One region of the Brevibacillus jepli genome, then DNA from elsewhere that is predicted to be linked to it. Evidence: riboswitches for the same ligand, from Rfam matches in the RefSeq annotation. Region 1 holds a riboswitch; each other region holds the start of a gene.
The links. A riboswitch is a leader RNA that binds a small molecule or an ion and turns the genes downstream of it on or off. The one in region 1 is predicted to bind S-adenosylmethionine.
Positions count from the first base shown of each region.

Region 2: another riboswitch for S-adenosylmethionine. It lies ahead of AB1L17_RS10980 (sugar ABC transporter substrate-binding protein); the one in region 1 lies ahead of AB1L17_RS11930 (2,3-diketo-5-methylthiopentyl-1-phosphate enolase).
Region 3: another riboswitch for S-adenosylmethionine. It lies ahead of AB1L17_RS26775 (homocysteine synthase); the one in region 1 lies ahead of AB1L17_RS11930 (2,3-diketo-5-methylthiopentyl-1-phosphate enolase).
Region 4: another riboswitch for S-adenosylmethionine. It lies ahead of AB1L17_RS19965 (MetQ/NlpA family ABC transporter substrate-binding protein); the one in region 1 lies ahead of AB1L17_RS11930 (2,3-diketo-5-methylthiopentyl-1-phosphate enolase).

Region 1 covers NZ_JBFEFW010000009.1:105,000-111,053, forward strand. The annotation lists gene AB1L17_RS11920 (anti sigma factor C-terminal domain-containing protein) at 1-908, opposite strand, end outside; gene AB1L17_RS11925 (sigma-70 family RNA polymerase sigma factor) at 917-1,432, opposite strand; SAM riboswitch class I at 1,563-1,740, shown strand; gene AB1L17_RS11930 (2,3-diketo-5-methylthiopentyl-1-phosphate enolase) at 1,827-3,041, shown strand; gene AB1L17_RS11935 (2-hydroxy-3-keto-5-methylthiopentenyl-1-phosphate phosphatase) at 3,038-3,706, shown strand; gene AB1L17_RS11940 (methylthioribulose 1-phosphate dehydratase) at 3,710-4,366, shown strand; gene AB1L17_RS11945 (acireductone dioxygenase) at 4,380-4,892, shown strand; gene AB1L17_RS11950 (Ger(x)C family spore germination protein) at 4,935-6,053, opposite strand; gene AB1L17_RS11955 (GerAB/ArcD/ProY family transporter) at 6,050-6,054, opposite strand, start outside.
Region 2 covers NZ_JBFEFW010000008.1:139,597-145,650, forward strand. The annotation lists gene AB1L17_RS10965 (glycerate kinase family protein) at 1-464, opposite strand, end outside; gene AB1L17_RS10970 (ABC transporter permease) at 609-1,607, opposite strand; gene AB1L17_RS10975 (sugar ABC transporter ATP-binding protein) at 1,609-3,099, opposite strand; gene AB1L17_RS10980 (sugar ABC transporter substrate-binding protein) at 3,174-4,196, opposite strand; SAM riboswitch class I at 4,507-4,628, opposite strand; gene AB1L17_RS10985 (ATP-binding protein) at 4,829-6,054, shown strand, end outside.
Region 3 covers NZ_JBFEFW010000034.1:53,094-59,147, reverse strand. The annotation lists gene AB1L17_RS26795 (hypothetical protein) at 1-205, opposite strand, end outside; gene AB1L17_RS26790 (YqzG/YhdC family protein) at 272-646, shown strand; gene AB1L17_RS26785 (SCO family protein) at 653-1,279, opposite strand; gene AB1L17_RS26780 (rhodanese-like domain-containing protein) at 1,359-1,670, opposite strand; SAM riboswitch class I at 2,006-2,112, shown strand; gene AB1L17_RS26775 (homocysteine synthase) at 2,203-3,507, shown strand; gene AB1L17_RS26770 (TasA family protein) at 3,575-3,676, opposite strand; gene AB1L17_RS26765 (TasA family protein) at 3,669-4,163, opposite strand; gene AB1L17_RS26760 (TasA family protein) at 4,236-4,829, opposite strand; gene AB1L17_RS26755 (signal peptidase I) at 5,081-5,680, opposite strand; gene AB1L17_RS26750 (hypothetical protein) at 5,885-6,054, opposite strand, start outside.
Region 4 covers NZ_JBFEFW010000019.1:25,012-31,065, forward strand. The annotation lists gene AB1L17_RS19950 (nucleoside hydrolase) at 1-330, opposite strand, end outside; gene AB1L17_RS19955 (ABC transporter substrate-binding protein) at 415-1,488, opposite strand; gene AB1L17_RS19960 (DUF2294 domain-containing protein) at 1,685-2,041, opposite strand; SAM riboswitch class I at 2,262-2,363, shown strand; gene AB1L17_RS19965 (MetQ/NlpA family ABC transporter substrate-binding protein) at 2,469-3,296, shown strand; gene AB1L17_RS19970 (methionine ABC transporter ATP-binding protein) at 3,339-4,376, shown strand; gene AB1L17_RS19975 (methionine ABC transporter permease) at 4,376-5,038, shown strand; gene AB1L17_RS19980 (hypothetical protein) at 5,188-5,619, shown strand; gene AB1L17_RS19985 (YxcD family protein) at 5,607-5,900, shown strand.

The DNA.
Region 1 (6,054 bases):
TTCAAATAAGTCGCCATCCGCCTATCCCATTCTCCGTTTACAAGAATAGGTCCGCCATAATTCAGCTCATGCTCTGCAAAACCCCATACACGTCCCGGGCCCAACATCAATTTTCCATCTTCACTCTCCTTGGTCTCTACCCCTGTGTCTACGGCAAACCAAACCGTATCTTGTCCCGAAGAAGGAACATGACGTGAAACCAATTCATAATACTCCTCGTACGTCAGGAAACGATCGAAGGAAATCGCAAGCTGAGAAACAGTTCCCTCAGGCAGCTTCTCCATCGTCGTCCAGGCAGGTGATGAGAAAGACTGTGTATCCTGCGTTGCCCCCTCTTTCGGATAACGGAAATATAGCTTCTGCTCCCTGACCCCATTCAGCCATTGCGGCCCAGCATCTACGTTCCACAGCACATTTGAGCTTTCAAAGCGGCCAGCATTCTTTTCTTCCGCTCCAACCCTTTCACGCAGCTCCATGCTGATATTGCCGTATAGCAATCCGACCTGCGAGCCACTCCCGCCTACACTTACACCTGGCTGAGTAAAATTAACCATTGCCTTCGCGACGCGGAACAGATCTTCATGCATCAGTGACCCTACCCAGCCATTCAAAAATAACAGCACCATAGCAGTCAAAAAGGGAAGCCCTATGGTGAATCCAGCGTTGGACAACCGATTTTTCCATTTCCCCCGGCGAACAATGGCACGCTGTTTTTCAGCCGACAACGTTGCAGTCTGTTTTGCCTCCGTACTGTCTTCACCCATTTCTTCCCCCAGCAACAACCTCTCCAACCGCTGTGCGTACTCCTCGTCAGCGGCAATCTCCTCCTCGAATCGTTTTACCTCTTCCCCTGACATCTCTTTACGCAAATAAGCGAGCAGCCTTTGTTCCCGCTCATGATCACCCATATTCTTCACTAGCTCTCCTCCCTCCACAACTGCCGCATCTTTTGTCTCCCCCGAAACAACGAACGCTTGACGTCTGCCAAATCAATTTCAAGCACTTCTGCCATTTCCGCGTAGGTAAACTGCATCGCTGCCAGTAAAATCACTTGTCGCTGTTTTTCCGGTAGTCGCTCCAAATAGTCATAGGCAATTTCCCACAGCTCCTTGTTTACGAGCTGATCTGCCGGGTCTACAACAGAGTGATCGTGCTGGTCCGGGAGGCTTTGCACCAAAGTAACCGGGCGCTTCGCTTGCTTGCGATGCCCGTCTACAAAAGCGTGATAGGCCACCTTGAACAGCCACGGCCGTACTTTTTCTCCATGGTAATCGTCCAGGGAAGAGTAGGCGCGACAAAAGGTCTCCTGTGTCAGATCCTCTGCCAGCCTCTCATCTCGTGTCAGCCGGAAAAGATAGCGGTAAATATCGTTTACATGCAGCTGGTACACTTCCTCCAGACCTACTTTCCCAAGCCGTTCACACCCTTTCATCCCTTACCACGAAATGGTAGCGAAAAAGTTCCACTTCGTCCCATTTTTCTGACAGAAGACTGCATATTCCTCGCAAAAACAAGGATTGACTTCCTCCCAGCGAACGTCATATCATGGGGGAAACGAATAACTCTTATCGCGAGCTGGCTGAGGGACTGGCCCTATGATGCCCGGCAACCGGCGCTATACCATGAACCGTACGATGATGATGCGTACTCTGGATAGCGAAACGGTGCTAATTCCAACGGATAAGAGTCGAGATGGAGCATCTTTACACTCGTCTCGGCTACTGACCCGAGAGATGAGAGGAGACGAGACGCTTTCATAGTCGACAACCGCCTCCCCGCTCAATGGGGAGGCTTTTTTCATTCTTCGAAGGAGGATTAGACGTACCATGAGTGAGCAACGTATCCTCGTAACCTATCTAACACAAGCGAAAGACTTGAACAAGAAGGCCCAAGCCATTGCTGTCGGCATGACTGTCGGTTCCTGGACAGACCTGCCTCTAGCCAAGCAAGCTGAGCTAGCGCCTTATCTTGGTGAAGCCGTGAGTGCGACACCACTTGAGACACTCGAAAACGGAGAAACACGCGGTCTGATTACCGTCAGCTATCCGACTCGCAATTTTACAGCGGACATCCCATCCTTGTTGACCGGAATATTCGGCAAACTGTCGATGGACGGCAAAATCAAGCTAATCGACATCGTTTTCCCTGACTCATTCCTCCAAGCTTTTCCCGGACCGAAGTTCGGCATTGAAGGTCTACGCGAACGATTAGGGGCACATAACCGTCCGCTCTTGATGAGCATTTTCAAATCGTGCCTGGGTCTTCCTTTCGACGACCTGAAGACACAATTCCGTGCACAGGCATTGGGCGGCGTTGATCTCGTAAAAGATGACGAAATCTTCTTTGCAGATGACCGTGCTCCTTTTATCGAACGGATCAAAGCGTTCAAGCAAATCGCACTGCAGACGGAAGCCGAAACAGGCAAGCCCGTCCTCTATGCGGCGAATCTGACCGGACCTGTGCATGAGCTGAACGAAAAAGCGAAACGCGCGGTAGATGCAGGTGCTGATTGCCTTTTGTTCAACGTGCTGGCCTTTGGCTTCGATGCTCTGCACCGTTTGGCTGACGATCCTGATGTACACGTACCGATCATGGCTCATCCAGCATTGGCAGGGGCTTACTATCCGTCACCTGACTACGGAATCGCTACTCCGCTGCTACTCGGTACTTTGATGCGCGTAGCAGGAGCTGATTTGGTTCTTTTCCCATCTCCATACGGCAATGTGGCACTGGACAAAACAGAAGCACTACAACTGGCAACGCATTTGACAGACCCACTGGAAGGAATTCGACGCTCCTTCCCAGTCCCATCTGCTGGAATTCATCCAGGACTCGTTCCACAGCTGTTCGCGGATTTCGGCTTGGACCAAATCGTCAACGCGGGTGGCGGTATTCACGGACATCCTGGTGGAGCAACAGCAGGAGCGAAAGCGTTTGTCGCTGCGATTGAAGCTGTCACTGCTGGTCGTACTCTTGCAGAAGCAGCCTCCCAGTCACAAGAACTGGCAATTGCATTGGAAAAGTGGGGTGGCGCACGATGAGCAAGAAGCTCGTCCTGTTCTGCGATTTCGACGGAACGATTACCGAAAAAGACAACATCGTAGCGATTGTCCGCAAGTTTGCTCCCCCTGAGTGGGAAGCACTAACGGAGCAAATCCTTTCCCAAAAAATAAGTGTTCAGGAAGGCGTAGGCAAGCTATTTCAACTACTGCCCTCCTCCTTGCGCCAGGAAATTATCGATTTCATTGTCCATGAAGCGACCATTCGCCCTGGATTCGCTGAATTCGTGAGCTATTGCCGCGAAGAAGGCATCGAGCTGTTGATTACGAGCGGTGGCATCGACTTTTTCCTGGAGCCCATCCTCGCCCCATTTGATCTGACTGATGTGCCGATCTACTGCAATGGCAGTGATTTTGGCGGAGAGCGGATCACCATTACGTGGCCCAACGCTTGCGATGAGCATTGCACGAACGGCTGCGGCATGTGCAAAACGACGATCATCCGCCGTTACGATCCAGAGAACCATTTCCGTATCGTCATCGGTGACTCCATTACGGATTTGGCTGGAGCAAAAATTGCCGACTACGTGATTGCCCGTTCCTTCCTCGCCGAAAAGGCAGAAGAGCTGCAATTGCCGCACAGCACATTTGCCACGTTCCACGACGTGATTCGCATTATACAGGAAGTAAAACAGGAGGTTGTCTAACTCATGACCGCAACACTCGAACAACGTCTGGATGCCTTTCGCCGTCTGGATGATGCCAAGCTAACGTTTGCCCGCCGGGACTGGTTTCCCGGCACCAGCGGCAATCTCTCGATAAAAATACAAAGTGAGCCTTTGCAATTTGCTGTAACGGCAAGCGGCAAAGACAAAACGAAGCTGTCCCCTGAAGATTATCTGGTAGTAGATGAAGACTCGCGCCCGGTTGATGAAACCACGCTCAAGCCTTCCGCGGAAACGCTCATCCACGCCATCGTCTATAAAAACTTCCCGAATGCGGGCGCTTGCTTCCACGTCCATACAGTGTGGAACAATCTCATCTCCGAGCTGTACTTTGGTCAACGCGCTTTCTCCATCCAGGGGCAAGAGCTGATCAAGGGACTCGGAATCTGGGAGGAAAACGCGCGCATTACTGTTCCGATTGTTGAGAACTTTGCTGATATTCCGACCTTGGCTGCAGCGATCGAAAAAGTGATCACGCCGGAGGTTCCCGGTGTACTCATCCGCAACCACGGTATCTACACCTGGGGCGGAAATGACTTCGAGGCCAAGCGCCACCTGGAAACATTTGAATTCCTGTTCGAGTATCACGCCCGCTGGCTGCAATTGCGCCAAGCAGTCGTGTCCACTACAACCACCAATTAAGGAGGAACAAACGATGGCACAAATTCGTTTCCACGACAACAATGAGTACATCTCATCACCTGAGGAAGTTGTCTCCTTCCTGGACACCCAAGAAATCATTTACGAAAAATGGGGCGTCGATCGTCTCGATCCGAAGCACCGTGATAACTACAGCCCGACAGACGAAGAGAAACAAGAAATTCTGGACACCTTCAAGCCGGAAATCGATGCGATCAGCGAACGTCGCGGTTACTTGACTGCAGATATTATCGTTCTCTCTGACAAAACGCCTAATCTCGACGAGCTGCTCGTAAAATTCAAAGGCGAGCATCACCATACCGACGATGAGTGCCGCTTCTGCGTAGACGGCCACGGTATTTTCGCGATTAAAGGCAAGGACGGTCGTTACTTTGACGTTGAGCTGGAACCAGGCGATTTGATCTCCGTACCGCCAAACTACCGTCACTACTTCACCTTGATGGACGACCGCAAAATAAAAGCGATCCGCCTGTTCGTGACTCCAGCAGGCTGGGAAGCGATCTATTAATCGTCAACACCCTGGTCCATTTCGGTTGCCAGGGTGTTTCTTTTATTTCACGACTCCATTTCCTTTAATAGATACTTCTGGTTTGAGTTGAACTGTTGCATCTGCAAATGCTGTCGGCCAATCATGTTGAACCTTTTTCCATTCCTCGTATTCATAGGCACGTGCATACAGTCCAAAACCAAACGGGTCCGTCTTGGCTTCTTGGCATTTCTTGATCATCTGAGCGTAATCCTTTCGTAGTTCCTCAATGATCAACTGTTCCAGCTTTCTGTAGTCCTTTTCCATGTTGTATGCAAACAATCTTTCTGATATCGCCACACGAAAATTCATTTGAACATCGAAATGGAACTTGCCGTCCCGATAGGTCGTCTTTACTTTTTTATTGACGCCTTTTACGATAAAGCTGATTCTGTCCTTTATAATTGGGTGCTGTTCGTTCTGCAACTTCACTGGGATGGTGATGGATATTTCCCCCTGTTTTTCATGAAGCATCATCTGCAAGAGCACCGTATTATGCGTATCGACAGATCCGGCATAGACTCCTTTTTTCGTTAACAATGCTGTTCCCTTTATTCTTACCCCATGTTTCTCCTTCTTCAGCTCTGTGATGTGGGGAGTCATACCTTTTTCAAACATTTGCCGATGAAATTCCTGCGCTCTCGTCTTTACCGTCAGATTTCTTCGATTGGCTGTATCAATCAGCTTTGTCAGATGCAGAGCAAGACGAGGCTTGTCCTTCGGCTTGTATTCAAACATCTCGTTCAAAGGGCCATCCAGCATGACCATTCGTGCGTTAACACTGAACTTCGCATCGCGAAAAACTACATCCAGTATCGAAAACCAGTCCGGATGCTGCAACAGCCGCTTACCTAGCACAATAATCTGGATTTTGCCTGATACAGTCAGAGCCGTTACGATCTCATCAAAGCCCATTCTCGACTCTCTTGTGCTAGAGGCCCTGACTCCGTATTCCTCCGTCTTTTCTTTTGCTTCCTTGCTGAACACCGGGCTTGACATATAAAAGAGAAGTTCATTTTTTTCATTCAAATCGATTCCCATCATCAAAGAAAGGGTCGCATCCTCCAGATTGATCCGATCCATACATCCGGTTAGCATGACGACCAATACAGTCGATAGGATGATCTGCACAAACGCCTTCATG
Region 2 (6,054 bases), on a different contig from region 1:
TTTGCGCCAAGTGCTTGCGCCATACCTGCCCCGCCATCGGAGGTTCCTGAATCACCGCAGCCTAGCAAAATACGATTTGCCCCCAAGTCCAGCGCAGCCTTGATTAATTCACCCACGCCATGTGTCGTTGTTTTGCGCGGATCACGCAAGCTTCTTGGAACCAATCGGAGTCCGGCCGCTGCCGCCATCTCGATTACAGCGGTTTGACCTGTCGTCTTTGATCCGAACACTCCGAAATGGGAGGAAACCTTTTCTCCTACTGGTCCTGTTACTTCCTTATCAATGATCGAACCATTCGTAATTTTCACAATCGCTTTTGTAAAGCCTTCTCCTCCGTCAACCATCGGCAGCGTTTGTACTTGGGAGAGCGGCAGCACGCGCAGGATTCCTTCTTTCATGCACTCTGCTGCTTGCTCGGCATCTAAACTTTCTTTAAAGCCCGAAGGCACTACGAGTATACGCATAAAAACAACATCCCTTCTCTTTATCTGAATTTGCTTTCGCATTTGTCTCACTTGTGTAAGACCAATACTAAGCTCCAAAAAAGAGAAGGGAATAATAGGAAGATGAGAAATTGATGAGAGAAAAGCAAGAGGAACGTTACGAATCTAAGCGTTTCGTTTTCTGCGCAGCTGATAATACGTCACAGCCAGTGCAAGCGCCAATACCGTTCCTTTAATGATATCGTAAGCGTAATACGGCAGATTGAGCATCGTCATGCCGTTGAGCAATACCCCAATCAGAATCGCTCCGACAAATGTACCGAACACGTTTGGCTTCCCTGCCCCAAAAACGGAGAAGCCCACGAAAGCAGCCGCTACCGCATCCATCAGCATAGAGCCCCCGCTATTCACTTGGCCAGTACCAATCCGCGCCGCCAAAAGCATCCCGCCCAAGCCTGCAAAAAGAGCAGAGAGCACATAAGCCAAGGTACGATAGCGATTCACGGGAATCCCCGACAGACGGGCTGCTTCCAAATTACCGCCTGTCATGTACAGCATCCGCCCCTGTCTCGTATAGGTCAAATAAACATGCGTAATCGCGACGAGCAAAAAGGTCAAAATGACAGGTACCGGAACGGAGAGAATTTCTCCTTGGCCCAGCCAGAGGAACCACTCCTGGAATTTGCCCGGAGCCTGCGTGCCGTCTTGCATCGGCATGTTGGCGTAGATGGAATACCCTTGGGAATACGTCATATGAATGCCGTTTACGATGTAGAGCATTGCCAGTGTCGCGAGCAAATCAGGAATGCGGATTTTTACGACGAGAAAAGCATTGACCAGCCCGACGAGCAAGCTGAGTACAATCGGTACAACCAATGTCGTGAAGATTCCTTGCTCATACCAAACCATCATGGAAGCAGAGACGACCGTGGTCAACGAAACCGTCGAGCCCACAGACAGGTCAAAGCCCCCGACAATTAGCGAGAACGTAACACCAATCGCAACAAACGTCACAATCGAGATGGACCGTAGAATGTCCGTCAAGTTGTCGTACGTGAAGAAATACGGGTTGGTCAGACTGAATAACAACATGACAATGACAATGACTGCAACCGTTCCGTATTTGTATACAAAATCAAAAAGGCTAAACTTTTTATCTGCCACGTTACTCACCTCCGCTTGCGTAGTACATAATCAGTTCTTGCGTTGCTTCCTCGCGACTCAGTTCCTTCACGATCTTACCCTCAAACATGACGAGAATCCGGTCTGCAATCCCGATGACCTCCTGAAACTCGCAGGAGAAATACAGGACGCCCTTCTTCTGCTCCGCCAGCCTTCCGATCAGGCGGTAAATATCGCTTTTTGCGCCAATATCCACACCTTTTGTCGGCTCATCAAACATGAAGATGTCCGAGTTCGTATCTAACCATTTTCCGATCGCGACTTTTTGCTGGTTTCCGCCGCTGAGAAAACCGACCAGCTGCTTGATATCGGCTGTTTTCACACCAAGACGCTGCACGAGCTCTCTTGCGTTCGCCGTTTCCGCCCCTCTTTTGATGAAACCTAGCAAGGATTTCTTTTTCAACGAGGCGACAGACAGGTTGTTCTGCACGGACTCCTCTACAAAAATCCCTTCCTTACGCCTCTCCTCCGGGACGAGCACGATGCCTGAATCAACGGCGTCTTTGGGCGAGCGTAGTTGGATTCGTACGTCATGTAGTCGGATCGCACCAGCCTTTGCCTCATCCGCACCAAAGAGCAATCGGGCGAGCTCAGTCTTCCCTGCTCCGACCAGACCGACGACACCCACGATCTCTCCCGCGCGTACTTTCAAATCGACCCCACGCACTTTGCCACCAGCAACTCCGGACACTTCCAAAATCGTCTCGCCAATCGGCACCGCAAGCTTCGGGAACTCCTCGTCGAAGCTTTTGCCCAGCATGTTCGCGATCACTTCGTCCATATTCGTCGCAGTCGTCTCTGAGGTCACGACATGCTGACCATCGCGCATAATCGTGATCCGATCACAGATTTCAAAAATTTCCGGCAGCCTGTGGGAAATGTAAATGATGCCGACGCCTGCTTTTTTCAGCTGTGCAATGATTTGGAACAGTCGCTCGCTCTCCTTGGTGCTCAACGGCGCAGTCGGTTCATCGAAAATAACGTACTTGGCTTTTTGTACGGTAGCCCGTGCGATCAAAATCAATTGCTTTTCCGAAAGCGTACATTCTTCGACCAGCATCCTCACCGGAATGGAGAAGCCGAAGCTTTGTAAAATCTGCTCCGACTCGTTGTACAAGCTCTGCCAGTTGATCAGTCCTTTGGTTTTCGCCTGGACAATTTGACCCGCCAGTATGTTTTCGGCGACGCTCAAATACGGGATCAAGGCGGTGTCCACTTCCTGATACACACATTGGATGCCCAATGCTTTGGCGTCCTGCGGAGATTGGATCGTCACAGTCTGGCCATCGATGGTGATCGTGCCGCCATCTGCCTGATACGCTCCCGTGAGAATTTTCATCAGGGTGCTTTTTCCTGCGCCATTGGCACCGAGCAGTGCATGAACCTCTCCTGCGCGCACCTCAAAATCGACGGATCGCAGGGCAGGAACCCCGGAAAACTGCTTCGTCATCCCTTTCATTTGCAATGTGGACATTTTTCACACCTCCTGTATAAGGAAAAATCCCGTTGATAGATACGAATCAACGGGAACAGCCAATTTTGACGCGCTTACTTACCCCACTCTTTTACGTATTGGGACAGGTCGCCCATCGTTACTTTTTTATCCTTCGGCAGGTCTTCCTGTTTCACCAGCACTGGATTCAGCTTCACGTTGTCTGGCACTTGCTCGCCTTTGATTTTTTGGAACACGGTTTGGGCATGAATGCGCCCGATATTGGATGGGTCTACCGCTGCTGTCGCAGTCCACGGAGAGTTTTCCGCCTGAATCATTTGCAGATCCTCATCGCTCAAATCGATGGAGTATACTTTGATTTCCGTACGGCCTGCTTGCTGGATGGCACGAGTTGCCCCTTTGGCAAATTCATCCCAAGCTGCCCATACTGCTGTGATGTCGCCTTTGTTCGGGTATTTTTTCAAGATGGCTTCCATCTGTGTTTGCGTATCGAGTGCCGTATTGTTGGTCGCAGAACCGAATGCGGCGATTTCTTTTATATCTGGGTACTTCTTCTGGAAAGCTTCATACGTGACTTGGCGTTTTTCCATTGGCGCAAAGCCCGCTACCCATATTTTTACGATGTTGCCTTTGCCGTTCGTATCTGCAGCCAGCTTCTCCAGGCTCAGCTCAGCCAATTTGTTGTCATCCTGCGCCACAACTGGCACGCCCGGAATGTTGATGTCTGTATCAAACAGGACGACCGGAATTTTTCTATCCACAGCTTTTTGTGTACCCTGCTGCAAGGCTTCTGCCGTACCATGGTCGATCAGAATGCCATCAAATTTTTGATTCACGGCCGCATCGAGGTTGGACGCCATTTTTGCCAGATCGGTATCTGCATTAAAAACGGTCAGCTCGCCGCCGTTTTTCTCGACCTCTGTCTTCACACCATTGATGTATTGGGCAGAGAATGTCCCTACATTTTGACGCATGATGAGTGCGATTCTCTTCGCCTTCTCCCCCGAAGCGCCTTCGGTCGTACTTCCGGTTCCTGTTGCTGCTCCGCCACCGCATGCCGTTACGAGAACTGACGCAGCCAATACAAGTGAAGTAATCAGCCCTAGTTTCTTTTTCATTTTGATGTTCCCCCTTTTTCTTTTCAAAATCCTCGTAGAAGAAGCGCATTTCCAGTCCAAGCGCCTCTGGAGCCCGCCCCAGCGCAGGAAAAAATGGCGGGGAATTTCAGCTTCACTTATGGGCTACTTCCTTGAAACTTCTACGTTTGAAGCGCTCCCGCCATTTTTTCCTGAGCGGACAGTCAATCCCACAGCAGGGCGTAGGCCGAAGCGTAGACTGGAAATGCGCTTCTTCCCCACTTCCCCACGTTAGCTACGCAAAAAATCCTCTTCCACAGAGAAAGAGGACAAAAATCGACAAGATTCTCGCCTCTTATCTGTCAGGTATTTCTACCTGTTGGAGTTAGCACCTTGGCTCGAAAGAATCATCATCTCTCGCGCTAGGTTGCCGGGCTTCATAGGGCCATTCCCTCAGCCTTCTCTTGATAAGAGTAGTGTTTATTTTCAAAACGTTTGTATTAGTATATACAGAATATAATCCGGGCATTACCCATCTGTCAACTAGGTTATACAAAGAATTTCTAGATATTTATTCCAATTCTCACTGTAAATACGAGAGGGATTTTGTTGTGTCTTGTCGAATTATCGTAGATTGATACAAGCCTAGCAAATTTTTGCGATGGGGATGCTACATGAGTCTATTAAAAGAAGTCATTCTGCAATGGTTTTTTGCGATTATTCCTTTTGTGTTTTTCAACATTTATTACCGCGACAAAATGAGGAACTACAGCCGTTCGTTTATCATCATTACCAGTTCTGCCTGCATGATTCTTGCGATGACCTTTGCCCCGAGCGTTACTAACGGCATGATTTTTGATATACGGCATGTCATCATCCTGTTCGGACTGGTTTATGGCGGTATTGAGGTTGCCTTGCTCCTTCTGATCGAAGCCTTGGTTTATCGGTATTATCTAGGCGGCCAAGGAACATGGGTTGCGATGCTGATCCTTGCCGTAAATTTTTTGTTGGCACTCTTAATTTACAAGCACTACAAAGCCAGTTATCGGAAAACACTGTATCTTTTTATGACGAGTGCGATTTTTTCCAGTGTTGCTTTGGGGATTACTTATTACTTTTTCCCGACCTATGTATCACAAAATCTCGTCTACTATACAGTTCTCATTCCCATTCAAAACTTTTTCGGGCTCTGGCTATTAATGTCGCTTTTCAGCAAATGCGTTTCGGATAAGGAGCTGTTCATCCGCCACGCGCAAAATGAAAAAATCCAGACGATGAGCCACGTTGCCGCCTCGCTCGCACACGAGGTACGAAATCCGTTGACAGCAGTCAAAGGCTTCTTGAAATTGATACAGGAATCTCCGGAAAATTTGGTAAAAGTCGATCAATACATTCGCATCAGTCTGGACGAAATCCAACGGACAGAAGCCATCTTGACCGAGTACCTTGCGATTTCCAAGCCGCTCAAGGAACGGCATGAGCTGATTAATGTTTGCGAGCTTTTGCATGCCATTCGTGAAGTGATGCTCCCGTTTGCCAATATGTATAACGTAGAGCTGGAGCTGCAAGCCTTTGAGAAACCCGTGAAGATCAAGGCCAACCCAGACGAGTTCAAGCAGGTGCTCGTGAATTTCATCAAAAATGCAATCGAGGCCTGCTCAGATATTTCGGACGGAAAAGTTACCCTCGGCTTGCTCATTGAGCGAAACAAAGCACTGTTGGTCATCAAGGATAACGGTGTCGGCATGGATGCAGGACAGATCAGCCGTCTCGGTACCATTTACTTTTCTACGAAATCGAGTGGGACCGGTCTTGGACTGACTTATTCCTACCATGTCATCCATGCGATTGGTGGATCCGTTAATGTATCAAGCAAACCACGAGTAGGGACCAAGTTCAC
Region 3 (6,054 bases), on a different contig from region 1:
CCTCCAGTTCAGACTCCGTAGGAAGAACCGGAATGCCATACCTCACTTGCCAATATACATTCGCGACGAAGCAGCCTCCATAAATCAAAACCGCCGAACCAATCGTAAGCCCCCACTTTTTCCAGAACGGTGGCTTTTGAAATATCGCCGCAAGAACCCCACACAAAAGGGGAACGGCAAATAAAGGAATGAGCAAGTAATGCATGAAATACCCCCCGTACTCATTGTCATTATTTTCTACGAATGATATTCCGAAAAGTCTTCAAAATACATGACAAACCATCTAGAAAAAGAAAGGGATAATGAGATGGAAGCCGTTCGACGTATTCTTCGCTCTCGGTACATCATGTCTCTTCTTTCCACAGGGCTTGTGTTGCTCCTGCTCCAGCCCCTACCTATTAGTGCGCAGCCATCGTATGCAAAATGGGGAAGACTGGCGATGCAAGAAACTATGAAACGATATCCCAATGCGCAAATCGTGGACTACTTGCACGTCGGACGAATACAAAAAACACCCACCACGTCGGAAGAGACGTTTAAGCTCTTGCTTCAAGAAGGCAATCGCAGGTGGGCGCTACTCGTTCATATTGAATTCGTGAATCATACCGAAGATGTCGTGAGCATCTCTTATGAGGAAACTACTTAATCAAAACTAGTCAGCAAGTAGTTCCATTTCTTTCATCATGACTTCCATGTCCATATCGGCTGCCATCCCGTACGCGCGGCGCATGTTTCCGTCGCCATCCACGAGGAACATGCGAGCCGTATGGGCATAGGAACCGTCTGGATTCTTCATAACCATCATGCCAAAATCCTTCGTCACTTTCTCTACAGCCGCAGCGTCCCCACGCAGGAACTTCCATCCGCTCTGGTCCGCCTTGAATTTGGCTGCGTATTCCTGCAAGACTTCAGGCGTATCATTGTCAGGGTCAAAGGAAACGGAAATAAACTCCACTTTATCTCCAAACAGTCCCTTTTCCTTTAATTGATCCTGCAGCTTGGCCATGTTGTACGTGGTCGCAGGGCAAATATCCGGGCACTTGGTAAACATAAATTCTACCAGACGTACCTTACCAGCGCTTTCTGAAAATTTATAAGTAGTACCATCACTATTGTCTAAGTTGAAGTCCGCGATGGGCTTCAATACCTCGATTTTTTCCTGTGTCATATACTTATAACCAAATACTCCGACGATAGCCAAAATGATAACACCAGCTAATATAGTGAACCAATGGCGCTTCATACCTGATTCCTGCTGTAATTGTGTTCCTTCACTCACGAGCTGCTTCCTCCCTGCTTGTCCAATGTGTGTCTGCCTCCTCCTCACGCGCTGGAGGCAAACACACCGCTTCTATATACTACCGTTCAATTTCACCTGGCCATGCGAGCATGCCGCCAACCATATTCGCCACGTCATAACCGTGGGCGCTCAAATACTCTGTAGCATTATGGCTTCTGGCACCACTTCGGCAAACCATCACGACCGGAATGTCCTTATCCAGCTCTTCCATACGATGCGGCAAAAAACCGAGCGGGATCAGCTTTGCCTCTTTGATATGACCTGCATTCCACTCATCGACTTCGCGTACATCAATAACCTGCAGTTCTTCCTTGGCTTCCAGCTTTTCCAACAGCTCTTGTGGCGTAATTTCTTTTACTCCATTGCTCATCGTGATTTATCCTCCTATATATGTACGATTAGATCAGTTATAACCACCTCCATGATATCACACGCTTTTTTTATTTTCTAACGGGAAGAGAGCGTTTGCACACCTAGCCTCACTCCTGCGCGAATGCTCCGTATTTTCTATCTTTATCCTATCACAAACCACCTATTTCGCCCCTGCGGTAGCCACACCGGATGTGAACAGCTTGGGGCAAAACCGTTACAATTTGAAGGCAAAGGTTGCCAACCCCATCCATATATACATAAAAACCTCCCTGATAACTGTATATTCCACATTGACAGAGAGGGATTATTTTCTTACAATTACGACAACAATTAATTTCATCAAGAGCGGTGGAGGGACAGGCCCTACGAAACCCGGCAACCAGCAGGCTATCTGCATGGTGCCAATTCCTGCAGAATCCAATGATTCTGAGAGATGACAAATGCCCGTGAATGACCGGAGCCTTCTTCTTCTCAGGAGAATGCTCCGTTTTTTTATTATCCTATTTTCCATAGAAAAAGGAGAGATGATCATGTCCGACCAACAACAATGGAAGCCAGAAACACTCGCTGTACACGGGGGGCAGGAGGTTGACCCTGCAACAGGATCACGTGCTGTCCCGATCTATCAGACGACCTCCTACGTCTTCCGTGATACGGAGCATGCCGCCAATTTGTTCGGCTTAAAAGAGTTCGGTAACATCTATACACGCATCATGAATCCAACTCAAGATGTATTTGAAAAGCGCGTTGCCCTACTCGAAGGTGGCGTTGGCGCATTGGCGACCGCATCCGGGCAAGCTGCCATAACGTTTGCCATCTTGAATATTGCGCATGCAGGGGACGAGATCGTCGCTTCCAGCAGCCTGTACGGCGGTACCTACAACCTGTTCGCCCACACACTCCCCCGCCTCGGTATTAAGGTTCATTTCGCTGATCAATCCAATCCCGAAAATTTCCGTGCACTCATAAACGAACGGACAAAAGCTGTTTTTTGCGAGACCATCGGCAATCCGCGCATTGACGTCGCTGATATCGAAGCAATCGCCAATATTGCCCACGAAAATGGCGTGCCTTTGATCGTGGACAACACCTTCGCAACTCCGATTTTGTGCCGTCCTTTCGAGCATGGGGCCGATATTATCGTGCACTCCACAACCAAATTTATCGGTGGCCACGGAACGGCCATTGGCGGTATCATCGTAGACTCTGGAAAATTCGACTGGAACAATGGAAAATTCCCGGGCCTGACCACTCCAGACCCAAGCTACCATGGCGTCGTCTATACCGAAGCTGTCGGTCCACTCGCGTATATTATCAAAGCACGCGTCCAGCTCCAGCGAGATATTGGAGCAGCAGTCGCCCCGATCAATTCCTTCTTGTTCCTCCAAGGATTGGAGACCTTGCATCTGCGCATCGAGCGGCATAGCCAGAACGCCTTGGCTGTAGCACAATTCCTCGCGAATCACTCTGCAGTCGAGTGGGTGAGTTATCCGGGGCTTGCGTCAGACTCCCATCATGAATTGGCACAAAAATATTTGCCAAAAGGCGCTGGAGCGATTCTGACCTTTGGTATTCGTGGTGGTCTTGAGGCAGGAAAGACTTTGATCGAGTCTGTGAAGCTGTTCTCCCATCTGGCGAATGTCGGGGACTCCAAGTCACTTATCATTCATCCAGCCAGCACAACACATCAGCAGATGACGGAAGAGGAACAGGTGGCTGCCGGCGTGACCCCTGGACTGATCCGCCTATCAGTCGGTACAGAATCCATCGACGATATCATTTCTGATTTGGAGCAAGCATTGCAGCGTGCGTCGCAATTATCTACGGTTGGATAATAGCGAACATATAATAATAGAAGAAGCACGTAGCTCCCTGACAGAGTTACGTGCTTCTTTGCTTGTATTACAATTCTGATCCTTTGCCTTGGAACGCTTCCAGATTCCACGTAAGGCTTAAGCTGTCGCCCTGGAATACGTTCTGATCCTTGCCGTTTTCTTTAAAGATGAACTTTCATTGCGATCGTATCCTCATCGCCCACCGGGAGCTTCTTCAAGCTCGTGTACAGGGTCGAGATGTCAGGTGACTGGCCGTTGGTTGTTTTCCGTTGCAGCTCTCCCAAGGATTCGTTTAACAAAATAACTTGTCCATCACTCGTCAAAAACTCTACATACAAATGGTCGCCGAAGTCTTCTGTACCGTTGTCACCCTTTGCGTCCGTTACGGTGTATTTGGAATGCATCAGTACTTTTTCGATGTCCAGTGTTCCGGAGTTCTTAATGGTAAAGTAGCGAACCATATAATCTCCCGGCTTGATGTTTTTCACATCATACACCACTTGCTTGTTCACGGATAAATCGAGCGTGCCAGCAGCGAATGTATTGTTGACCACTTCTTGGTCGCTGAAGTAAGCAAAGGTTGCTCCTCCTACCAAGGCGCTACCTACGCCCACTGCCGCGAGTGCGAGCATAAACTGACTCTTCCACTTTTTCATAGGTCATCTCCTCATTTGTAAAACGAAGGTGGGAAGCTCCCACCTTCGTTTACCATCGATTTATCGTTTATCCTAGATTTCTTTTCCTTTTGTTTGTGTAGCATCAAATGTCCAATCCAATTTGACCGAGTCACCTTGGAATACGTTTTGATCTTTATCGTTTTCAACGAATTCGATTTCAACGCGGATATCATCAATTTCTTTTGGTTTCAGCAATTCACCAGTGCGCTCAAAAAGAGACTTCAGGAGGTCAGGACGATCTTTCCCTTGTTTTGACTGCAATTCTGCGAGTGTATCCGACCAAACGATTGTGTCTCTGTTATCGATGTTATAAATAATATTTACTCTCAGATGTTTGCCCAGATCTTCTCCGGCGTTGTTATTATTTGCATCTGTCACTGTGTACTTGGAAGTCAAGAACACATTTTGAATGTCTAACGTTCCGTTGTTTGTGATCTTGTAAGATCTTTTTGCTTTATCTCCTGGCTTCATGTGCTTGAGGTCAAATACTACGCTAGGGCTGACTGCCAGATCCAAAGTACCTGCTGCAAAGGTGTTTTCCACTTTCTCTTGATCACTGAAGTATGCAAAAGTTCCGCCGCCGATCAGTGCTGCACCCAAACCTACTGAAGCCAACGTTACTGCGAATTGTTTCTTCAAATTCATTGGATAATTCCTCCTATGGGATGATTGCTTTTCGTTGTGGCACCCCGTATTTGGTGTGCCTTACACTTACAATCTTACTGATTTCGCCCGTTTCCAACTTCCTGCATCAGGGTGAAAAAAGTAGGAGAAGTCGGATGAACTCACTCTACAACTACTCCGCTACCTTTCCTCATACTTGAGTATGAGAGAAGAACATCCAGACAGAAAAAAACGCCAAGGCATTCACCTTGACGGAAAGTTCCAGATAATAATCAGCTCGTTTGTGCCCCAGCTTCCTTCATCATTTTGAATAGCTTCATGACTTGGCTTACGATTAAATAGATTCCCGGAACCCCTAAAAATACGAGCATCCCTACTTTGGAACGGATGAATTCAATTAAATAGCCGAGCAACGGTACATAATACTCTACTTGTCCAATCAATCGATCTTGCGTGACAGGCACGGTGTCATTCCCGTTGTTGGCATCGCCTCTCGTAATTAGCCCTTGGCTGGCGACCTCCACAACCCGGTGTGTAATCGTCAAATCGTCTTCGTTTTTAAAGGTGACAATGTCGCCTTGCTTGATGTCTTCGAACTTGACCGGCTTCACTGCGACGATGCTGCCCGTATCAAAAGTCGGTGCCATTGATCCGCTCAGCACTACCATAATCTCGCTACCAAACAAGGTTGTCTTTCCACCGTTCAGTTTACTCGCAAATAGAAATCCGGAGAGAGCAATGACTAGCACAAGAAAAAGAGTAGTTGCATAGGATAAGCACTTTTTGAGAATGACCACGAATCCATTCCTCACTTTCCGTTTCAGTTCATTGATCTTATTGTACGGATTTTCCTTCACGCGAACTTCCATCATCAGGTTGGATCAAGCTCATCCTGAAGTATGAGTTGGCCTCTCCTACTAAAAAGACCCAGCGACATGAAATCGCTGGGCAAGTATGGGGTATTTTGTGAAAAACGTCCCCTCTCATCGGGGGATTGAAACATCTCGACGTTTTTCATGAAACAAAATTGACCGCTAGCGGTCAGTCAAAACGGTCATGACCGTTTTGCGGCCCCCTCACTTGGCCAAATCCACAGGCTGCGAATCGCCGCCAGCTTCTCCCGCATCATCGCCAGGCGAAGAAGGGGTTTCCGTAGAGGGTGAATCGGGTGGAGGTGCGTCTTCCTCCGGTTCCTCTGGAGTTGGCGGTGCCGGACCGCTTGAATCCGTTGGTGGTGTTGTAGGCG
Region 4 (6,054 bases), on a different contig from region 1:
TACGATGAAATCAGGAGCAAAGCCAGCAGTCGGCTTCGTATAAATCGGAACGCCTGCCAGAGCACCGCCCAAGCCATCCTCGCCATGTACGGCATGTTCGAAAAACAACGGTCGCATCAGCGGTTCGGACGCTCCAGGCACGACAGGGATTCGCTCGCCGACTTGTAAGAAATCGAGAATTTTGCACGTGTTTTCTGTGGCTTTTCTCAGAGATACATTGCCATTCACGGTGGTGATCCCAACCAGATCGAATTGTCCGCTTTTCACAGCGAGAATAATGCCAAGCGCATCATCAATGCCCGTATCCACATCAAGAATGATCTTTTGCACGAGTGGTCCTCCTCACGTTCATTCATGAAAACGAGGGTATATCCACAAATGTCTATACCCTCGCCTTTGTTTTTCTATCGTTCGTTATTGCGTGATTTCACGATTCCAACGGTCAATCCATGCTTTGGAGTGCTCGTTTACGAATTTCATGTCCAGCATTTGCAGCTTGCTCACGGTTTCTTCGCCGTACGTTACACCTTTTGCTTCCTCTTCCGTCAATTGCACGGTCTTGTTTACAGGGGAATCAATTTTTGCTTTTGCTGACTTCTCTTGAACTTCCTTGCTCAGCTGGTAGTTGATGAAGTCTTCTGCCAGCGCTTTGTTTTTCGAGCCTTTTACGATGTTAACCGTATTCATGACCGCATATCCGCCACTTGCAGGTTGTACGAAAACGGCTTCTGGAACAGCAGCCTTGATATCTTTGAAGTACATTTCCATAATTGGGCCTACGCCGATTTCTTCTTGCCCGAACATGTTCACGTATTCGGAGGTCTTGTCGTAGAACTTCACGATGCCTTGGTTGACTTCCTTCATTTTGGCGAAGGCTTGATCCTCGTTAAACTCTTTGCTGCCCGCTACTTTAGAAGCACTGTCGAGGACCATCGGGCCTGTCGTAGACGTAATGCTTGGCAGTGTCAGCTTGCCTGCCAGCTCAGGGTTCCACAGGTCTTTCCAATCCTTGATCTCGGTTTGGACGAGCTTTGGATTGTAGGCAATACCGAATTGTCCGATCGTATAAGCTGGACCGTACTCCTCGCCCAGTGGTGCTTTGGCGATATCGTAGATTTGATCCAGATTCGGGATACGGCTGCGATCGATTTTTTCAAACGCGCCACTCTCGATCCCTTGTTGTGCGTAGTAGTCGGAGAGGTAGATCAAGTCTACATCGGAGCTGCCTTGGCGAATTTTGTTCAAGCGCTCGGCGTTGTTCCCGATTTCCAACACAATTTTTACGTTGTGCTCTTTTTCAAATGGCTCATATACTTCTTTGCGGAAAAAGTCTTCAGAGAAGCCCCATGTGGAGATGACCAGCTTTTGTGGCTCGCCCTTGGCTTCGCCACCAGCCCCTCCTGCTTGTTGTTGATCATTGCTGCCACAGCCAGCGAGAGCCAGTGACATCATAGAAAAAGACAGGATTCCAGCAAGTAATTTTTTCATCGTAATTCTCCTCCAGTTGGGTTCAATTGATGACAAAATATGGTGATTACATAAAAAGAAAAGTACCCTTGATTAGAACGTATCATTCTAAACAAGAGCACTTTTCTTCGTAAACAAAGAGAAGTGACACCCGTTATACGCGCTGTCTACGGTCTCCCCTTAAGATAGATCAAAAGAGAAAATCCGAACGATTGCGTCAGGTATTCAGTTCTGATTCAGCTAAAATAACATTCGTAATCGCCCACTGCGTAGGCGCGTCGTAGTCCCGCAGCACAGCTTCCAGCGGCAACCCCATCTCTTCTTCCAGTCGCTCTCTCAGTTTCTTCTTATAAAGAATAGACATCCGAAAATCGACTTCGAGCTTGAGTGCTGGTGCTTCTCCTTCCAACGCTTGTGAGCGCGGAGAGCGGCGATGCTTGGCTTGGAACGTAATCATCTGATTCTCAATCGTGACTCGGAGCAATGTCGTTCCAAATCCGAACAACTCTTTTGCTATCTCATTATAGATGGCAGACAGCTTTTTTCTGGTTTCATTGGAGTCCACTAGAGTCATGTCATCACCTGCGATAGCTGTTATCAGGTTCATTCGCTCTCATTATACATATGATTTTTCAATTCTTCAAGGTAATATTCGTATTTAGATCAATTTCACATTTTTCCACCAAGTCATTCGTTTGCAAAAACAGTTGACACTCAAAAAATCAGCCGTTATAATCCAACTATCCAAATAAGAATTAACAACAATGTTTGGAATGATAATTTCATAGCACATTCTCTTATGAAGAGAGGTTGAGGGACTGGCCCTATGACACCTCGGCAACCTATCGTATACGATTCGGTGCCAAATCCAGCGGATTTATTCCGACAGATAAGAGAGGTATTGTTGCAGTGTGGTTTACATACTCGCAGTTCCAGCCTCTTTCAGTCGGAAGAGGCTTTTTCTATTTCCATCATACATCCAGAGAAAAGGGGTATTTACAATGAAAAAGACAGGTCTATTACTCACTACACTACTGCTCGCTGCATCTCTCGTAACGGCTTGCGGCGGCAAACAAGAAGCCGCACCTGCAAACGGTGCTGCTGCTGAACAAACCTCGCTCAAAGTAGGCGTCACTGGCGGCCCGCATGAAGAGATTCTGAACAAAGTAAAAGAAGTTGCAAAAGGCAAAGGTCTCGAAGTCGAAGTGGTCGTTTTCAACGATTATGTGCAGCCGAACCAAGCTCTCGATAAAGGCAACCTCGATGTGAACAGCTTCCAAACCATTCCGTTCCTGGCGAAGTTCAATCAAGATCACAAAACAAAAATCGTCGAGGTAGGAAAGACCGTAACGTACCCGATGGGCCTGTACTCCACCAAGCATAAAAAAGTGGAAGACATTCCAGCAGGTGGCGTTGTCGGCATTCAAAACGACCCAACCAACCGCGCGCGTGCCCTTCAGCTCTATCAGGCAGCTGGCTTGATTAAGCTCAAGGACGGTGTGGGAGACAACGCAACACCACTGGACATCGTAGAAAACCCGAAAAATTTGCAATTCAAAGAGCTGGAGGCTGCTTTCCTCGCACGCTCGCTGAACAACGTAGAGGTCGCTTCGATCAATACGAACTTTGCGATGGAAGCTGGCTACTCCCCGAAAAAAGATGCGATCTTCGCTGAGACCGCCGACTCACCATACGTGAACATCTTGGCAGTCAATGAAACCAACAAAGACAACCCAGCAGTCAAAAAGCTGGTGGACATCTACCGTTCGGAAGAAGTGAAAAAATTCATCGACGAACGTTTTGAAGGAGCTGTACTGCCGTCCTGGTAAGATCGACACCAGGAACATCAGGAACAACAAGGAGAACTCGTTATGATACAGCTAACCGATATTCATAAGTCGTATCAAGTAGGAAACAAGCAGGTAGAGGCATTGAAAGGCGTATCCCTGCAGGTGGAAAAAGGGCAAATCTACGGAGTTATCGGCTTTAGCGGAGCGGGGAAAAGCACCCTGCTCCGTACCATCAACCTGTTGGAGAAGCCGACCAGCGGTTCTGTAATTGTCAATGGCCAGAACATGCTGACCCTCAAGGAAAAAGAGCTGCGGCAAGCCCGCAAAAAGATCGGGATTATTTTTCAACACTTCAACCTGCTCTCTTCCTATAATGTCTTTGACAATGTGGCGGAAATCTTGCGGATGAATCGCGTCCCCAAAGATGTCATTAAGCGCAAGGTAGAAGACCTTCTCGGCTTGGTTGGCTTGTCTGATAAAGCAAACGCTTATCCTTCTCAGCTATCGGGGGGACAAAAGCAACGGGTGGGCATCGCTCGTGCGCTTGCGACCGATCCGGAAATCCTGCTCTGTGATGAAGCGACTTCTGCTCTCGATCCACAGACGACTGAGTCGATTCTGGAGCTGTTGCTCGACATTAACCAAAAGTTTAACCTGACTATCGTGCTGATTACGCATGAAATGCAGGTCATCAAAAAAATCTGCGACCAGGTAGCCATCATGGAAAACGGTGTCGTCATCGAGCAAGGCTCCGTTCTCGATGTTTTCAGCAATCCGCAAGAGCAAACGACCCGTAATTTTATCAAAACGATTTTTGACGATCAGGTACCACACGAAATTCTGTCCAGAATCAAGGAAACAGGACCCGTCTCCAAAATTGTTCGTGTCGCCTTTCGCGGGGACGCTGCTCTCGATCCTGTACTCGGCACACTGTCTGCGCGATTCCCGCTCAGCACCAACCTGCTGTACGGCTCGATTACGACCATCAAAGGAACGGCACTCGGCATTTTACTTTTGCACATATCCGGTGAAGACCAGGCGATTCAAGACGGCATTCGCTTCTTGCGCGAATCGGTTTATCGCGTCGATATCGTGTCCGGAGAGGAGGTACGCAGCTAATGGAGCGTCTAATTGAAATGATTCCCGTATTCGGGCAATCGCTGCAAGAGACCGTCATCATGGTGGGAATCTCGCTGTTTATTGCGACACTGATCGGTATTCCACTTGGGATTTTGCTCGTCATCACACAGGCGAATCACCTATTTCCGAACAAATTCATTTACCACACGCTTAACACCATCATCAACATCGTGCGCTCGTTGCCTTTTATCATCTTGATGGTCGCTATCATTCCTTTTACGGAGCTGATCGTCGGTACTTCGATCGGGATTGAAGGAGCGATTGTACCGCTCATCGTCTATACGTCGCCTTATATCTCGCGCCTGATGGAAACGGCCCTGCATGACGTAGATCGCGGCGTTATCGAAGCGTACCAGGCGATGGGCGCATCCCGGACGCAAATTATCTTTCGCATCATGCTGCGTGAAGCGCGGCCTGGCATCGTCCTCTGCCTGACAATCGCTACCATCGGTTTGATTGGTGCTACAGCTATGGCGGGCGCAGTCGGTGCCGGCGGCTTGGGCGATCTGGCATTGCGCTACGGCTACCAGCAATGGGATATCGAAGTAATGATCATTACCGTCATTATTCTCGTCGTTTTGGTCCAGCTCATTCAGTCGTTGGGTAACTGGGCAGCTCGAAAACTGAAAAAGAGTGCGTAAATCGAAGAACCCCTGACATGATCGCTTGTCAGGGGCTTTTTTGTAGGTATTTAGACCGATCGTCACTGAAAGTTCGTTGGAATTTCGCCCAATATTCATGTAGACTTATATATACAAGTCATTTAACTGAGAGGGGCTACTCAAATAACATGAAAAAACTCATCATGATGTTGGTTGCCGTAATGCTCGTACTCGCTCCAAGCGCTGGATTCATTGATCACGCTGATGCGAAAGGCTATAAGTCCGGAAAAAAATCTTTCAACTCGAATACGTCTCCTACGAACACGCAAACGCCTAACAAGGCCGATACAAATGTAAATGCAACAACCAATAAAGGTACGACTACTCCAGCTGCTACTGCAAGCAAAAGCGGCGGATTCATGAAAGGTCTCATGATTGGTGGTCTGGCTGGTTTGCTATTCGGTACCCTGTTCGCAGATATGGGTATTCTGGGCTCTATCCTTGGATTCATGATCAACCTGATGGCGATTCTCGCTGTGGTCATCCTGATCCGCAAAGTGATCGTCTACTTCAAAACCAAGCGTGAGAAGGAACAGGAACTGAACGCATGGAAAAGATAAGATTTTCCGAACAAGATATCATTAACGCGATCTGCATTCACGCTGCCTACAAAAAGCAGCTGAAGCCACAAGACATCTCCGTCGAGCTGATGTGGGACGAAGAGTATGGCTTTTCTGCTGAAGTACACTGGATGGAGCGCCAACAAATCTTCATCGAAAGTAATATGGTTGAAGCGATTCGCTACTATCTGGAGACACAGATGCAGCGCAACCCTTATTCCGCCGGTATCGAGCTGGTATTGGACGACGAAGAAGGTATTATCGCTCATATCACCTATTAACGCTTGATTATCGTATATTAACCCAAGGCCAATTTGTTCACGCATGTGAGCAGGTTGGCTTTTTCCTTATTGAATTTGACCTCATTCCGTTATATACTTTACTTTAGTGAAAATGATTATCATTACTACGATTAATAATAATCCGTGTTCAAAA